One region of the Nocardioides sp. LMS-CY genome, then DNA from elsewhere that is predicted to be linked to it. Evidence: riboswitches for the same ligand, from Rfam matches in the RefSeq annotation. Region 1 holds a riboswitch; the other holds the start of a gene.

Region 1 (2,193 bases):
CCGCGACGAGGTGACGCTGCGGGCCCGGCTGCTGCTCGACACGGTCATCGACGCGGCCTCCGGGCTGCGCCGCGAGCTGGCGCTGCGGACGGTCGAGGGCGTGCCGGCCGACCGGGTGGAGGCCGAGGTCGCGGCGTCGGGGGCGCGGACGACGAGCGCGGCCGGGGCGCTCGGCGCCGAGAGTCCCGCGCTCCTCGAGCAGCTGCTCGCGATGCCGAGGTCGCGGCTGATCGTCGACGGGTACAACGTCAGCAAGCGGGCCTGGCCGAGCTCGTCGCTGGAGGCCCAGCGCAACCGGCTCGCCGGCGGGCTCGCGGCGCTGGTGGCCCGTACCGGCGCGGAGACCACGCTGGTCTTCGACGCGGCCGAGACCGACCACCGACCGCCGGTGGTCGCCCCGCGCGGGGTCCGCGTGCTCTACAGCCCGCGCGGCGTGATCGCCGACGACGTCGTGCGCGATCTGGTCGCCGTGGAGCCGGCCGGCCGGGTGGTCGTCGTGGTCACCGCCGACCGGGCGGTCGCCGACGACGTGGCCCGCTCCGGCGCCCGGGTGGTCGACCCCGACGCGCTGCTGGGGCTGCTCGCCCGCTGACCGCCGCGACGCGCCTCCCGGACGGTGTCCGGGGGACTGTCGGTGGTCCCTGGCACCGTGCCTCTCATGAGCACGAGAATCGACTGCGACACCTGCGAGGTCCGCGGGTTGCACTGCCACGACTGCGTGGTCACCGTCCTGCTCGGTCCGCCGCCCGAGCTCACCTTCGACGACGACGAGTGCCGCGCGCTCGACGTCCTGGCCGAGAGCGGGCTGGTGCCGCCGCTGCGGCTGGTCCGATCCGTCGACACGCCGCACATGGAGTCGGCGTGAGACGGCCCACCCACGACGCCGCGGGACGGGGGTGGGGCTGATGTGACGCATGTGACTTCTGGGTCGGATGCTGTGGAAAACCGGGGATCCACGGCGGGTCAGCCGCAAGGTCAATGCAAAATTCCGGCGTGTTGCCGGTGGAAGGTTTGGCGACCGCGGTCCGGCATGACTAACCTCAGTCGCTCAGGTGGCCGGGGACGTGGATCACTCGGATCCGCGCGGCCACCGCGCTGAATCCGGATGCGCCGACCCGTCGGAGCATCCGGAGCCGGGGAACCATCGGTGGCGGGCCCGCCCGCCGCCCGGGGTGAATCACCGGAAGGGTGACGGGACGCGTGCGTGCCGGGACCGGACCGGTGTAGGGCAAATGTCGTGCCCGAATCCGTCAGCTCACCCGGTAGGCGTACGACGTACCGAAGGAGACCGCCCGCTCGTGCAGAAGAGCCGGAAGCGACTCGCCACCATCGTCTCGGGTTGCGCCATGATCGCCTGCGTCGGCTTCATGCCGTCCAGCCCCGCGCAGGCGGAGCCGGACATCGACGACGTCCAGGCCCGCGTCGACAAGCTCTACCACGAGGCGGAGCAGGCCCAGGAGCGCTACCACGACGCCCAGCTCGAGCTGAAGGACCTGCAGCGCGACCTGACCTCGCTGAAGGCCGACCAGGCCCGCCAGGACGACGCGTTCGAGGACGTCCGCTCCCAGGTGCAGGACTCGATCGTGCGCCAGTACGAGGGCGAGAGCCTCTCGAACGTCGGCCAGGTCGTGGTCTCCGACGACCCCCAGTCCTTCCTCGCGCAGCTGTCGACGATGTCGGCCTTCAACGACCTGCAGTCGCAGCTGTTCGACAAGTACGCCACCGAGGCCGAGGCGCTCGGCATCCGCCAGCAGGCGACCGAGCGGCGCGCCACCGAGGTCGCCGCGCTCGAGAAGCAGCTGGGCGAGGAGAAGGCGACCGTCGACAAGAAGCTCGAGGAGGCCGAGAGCCTCCTCGACGACCTCAAGGCCAAGGAGCGCGAGGAGATCCTCTCGCGCGGCGTCGCGCGGATCCCCTCCGACGTGCCCGCCTCCGGCCGCGCCTCCGCGGCGATCGCCTACGCGATGGCCCAGGTCGGCGACGCCTACGTCTACGGCGCCGCCGGGCCCAACGCCTTCGACTGCTCCGGTCTCACGATGATGGCCTGGGCCCAGGCCGGCGTCGCGCTGCCGCACTCGTCGAGCGCCCAGTACGGCTCCGGCCCGCACATCGCGATGAGCGACCTCCAGCCCGGCGACCTGGTCTTCTACTACAGCCCGATCAGCCACGTCGGCATGTACATCGGCAACGGCA
Region 2 (2,193 bases), 640 kb from region 1:
GTCCACGAGGACGTGCCGATCCCCGGGGCGCAGGAGTTCATCGAGGCGCTGAAGGCCTCGGGGAGCGCGTTCCTGGTGCTGACCAACAACTCGATCTTCACCCCGCGCGACCTGCGCGCCCGGCTGCTCGGCAGCGGCATCGACGTGCCGGAGGCGGCGATCTGGACCTCCGCGCTCGCGACCGCGCAGTTCCTCGACGAGCAGCGCCCCCACGGCACGGCGTACGTCGTCGGGGAGGCGGGCCTGACCACGGCGCTGCACGACATCGGCTACGTGATGACCGACCGTGACCCCGACTACGTCGTGCTGGGGGAGACCCGGACCTACTCGTTCGAGGCGATCACCCGCGCGATCCGGTTGGTGGCGGGTGGCGCCCGGTTCATCGCGACCAACCCCGACCCGAGCGGGCCGAGCCAGCACGGGCTGCTGCCCGCGACCGGCTCGGTCGCCGCGCTGATCAGCACGGCGACCGGTCGTACGCCGTACTTCATCGGGAAGCCGAACCCGCTGATGATGCGCAGCGCGCTCAACCGGCTGGCCGCCCACTCCGAGACCACGGTGATGATCGGCGACCGGATGGACACCGACATCATCAGCGGCCTCGAGGCCGGGCTGCGCACCGTGCTGGTGACGACCGGATCCACACGGCCCGAGCAGGTCGAGACCTTTCCCTACCGGCCGACCCGGGTCGTCGACTCCATCGCCGACCTCGTCGACGAGGTCGCGGCCCGACTGTGATCTGCGTCCGACTCAGCCGCGGTTCCACGCGGGGAGTGTGACGAGCGCCACGCGTTCGGTGGCCGACGGGATGTTGCAGTGCGGCGATCGGTGGGTAGCGTCGTTGAGGATTGCACCAAGCACAGCCGGTCCCGGGCACGCCGAGTCCTGCCCGTCCGTGGCACCGGTCCACCAGGTGGGGCACGTCCCGACCGACGAGTGACGCAGTACGGGCAGGAGTGGGGGACCCACTTTCTACGCGGCTTGCCGGCCGCTTGGGGTGAAGCCGCCTGAGGGCGGCCGGGCACCTTCCTCGCCCGAACCCGACAGCTCACCTCACAGGCGTGGGAAGGAACCACGCACATGTCCACACCCCTGTCCGTCGTCCTGCGCGCCTGCACCCATACCGGGGCCAGGGTCCTCGCCAGCGGCGCCCTCGCCATCGGCCTGCTCACCTCCGCGCCGGTCTCCGACGCACACTCGGCCACGGTCGAGAAGAGCGTGCAGCAGGACCAGCCGAAGCAGCGCACCAAGCACGGCAAGAAGAAGCACCGGCCCAAGCCCAGCCGGATCGAGGTCGCGATGCGCACCGCCGTGGCGCAGAAGGGCGACCCCTACGGCTACGGCGCGGCCGGCCCCAACCGCTTCGACTGCTCGGGGCTGACCTTCTACAGCTTCCGCCGGGCCGGCTTCAGCGGCATCCCGCGCACCTCGTCCGCCCAGGCCGGCTTCGCCCGCCACATCCCGCGCTCGGCGATGCGCCGCGGCGACCTGATCTTCTTCACCGGCGGCGGTGGCGTCTACCACGTCGGCGTCTTCGCGGGCTGGTTCCACGGTCGCCGGATGGTGCTGCACGCGCCGTACTCCGGCACGCGGGTGCGCACCGACCCGGTGTGGACCAACTCCTGGTTCGCGGGCACGCTGCGCTTCCGGGCCTGACGGACCCGGACCGCTCGGGCGCTACCGCTCGGCCACGACGGCCGCGGATCCCGTGGCGCCGATCGTCGCGACCTGCGGAGAGCCGGGGACGGTGAGCGGCAGCTCGAGCGGGGCGGTGACGTGCACGGTGACGTGCGACGAGGCCGGGTCGACGTCGACCTCGAAGGCCAGGCCCGGGTAGTCGTCGTACGCCCCCGACCGGGACAGGAAGTCGCGCACCGACCCCCGGACCCGCTCCGCGCTCAGCCGGAGCCGGCCCTGCGGCACGCCGCCGGTGTAGACCTCGGTGCCGGTCGCGGCGAGGTCCGCGGCCCGCAGCGCCGCGCCGTCGGCGACCGTGCTCAGGCCCTGCCGCCGCAGGTACGCCGCGGACACGTCGACCACGGTCGCCACGGCCATCGCCAGCACCAGCGCGAACCCGACGATCAGCAGCGTCGTCTGGCCGGTCTCGTCCGGGCGCCGGTCACGGCGCGGCATCGGCGGCCTCCTGGTACTGCCCGATCGGCAGGTCGTGGGTCGCGTCGAGGGCGAAGCTCG

The links. A riboswitch is a leader RNA that binds a small molecule or an ion and turns the genes downstream of it on or off. The one in region 1 is predicted to bind cyclic di-AMP.
Region 2: it holds a riboswitch for cyclic di-AMP, as region 1 does, so the genes downstream of both, KM427_RS07420 (C40 family peptidase) here and KM427_RS10675 (C40 family peptidase) in region 1, are expected to answer to the same signal.

The regions. Positions count from the first base shown of each region.
Region 1 covers NZ_CP076104.1:2,199,457-2,201,649, forward strand. The annotation lists gene KM427_RS10665 (NYN domain-containing protein) at 1-592, shown strand, start outside; gene KM427_RS10670 (hypothetical protein) at 659-865, shown strand; cyclic di-AMP (ydaO/yuaA leader) riboswitch at 1,099-1,285, shown strand; gene KM427_RS10675 (C40 family peptidase) at 1,299-2,193, shown strand, end outside.
Region 2 covers NZ_CP076104.1:1,557,136-1,559,328, forward strand. The annotation lists gene KM427_RS07415 (HAD-IIA family hydrolase) at 1-738, shown strand, start outside; cyclic di-AMP (ydaO/yuaA leader) riboswitch at 931-1,077, shown strand; gene KM427_RS07420 (C40 family peptidase) at 1,081-1,656, shown strand; gene KM427_RS07425 (pilus assembly protein TadG-related protein) at 1,678-2,133, opposite strand; gene KM427_RS07430 (hypothetical protein) at 2,120-2,193, opposite strand, start outside.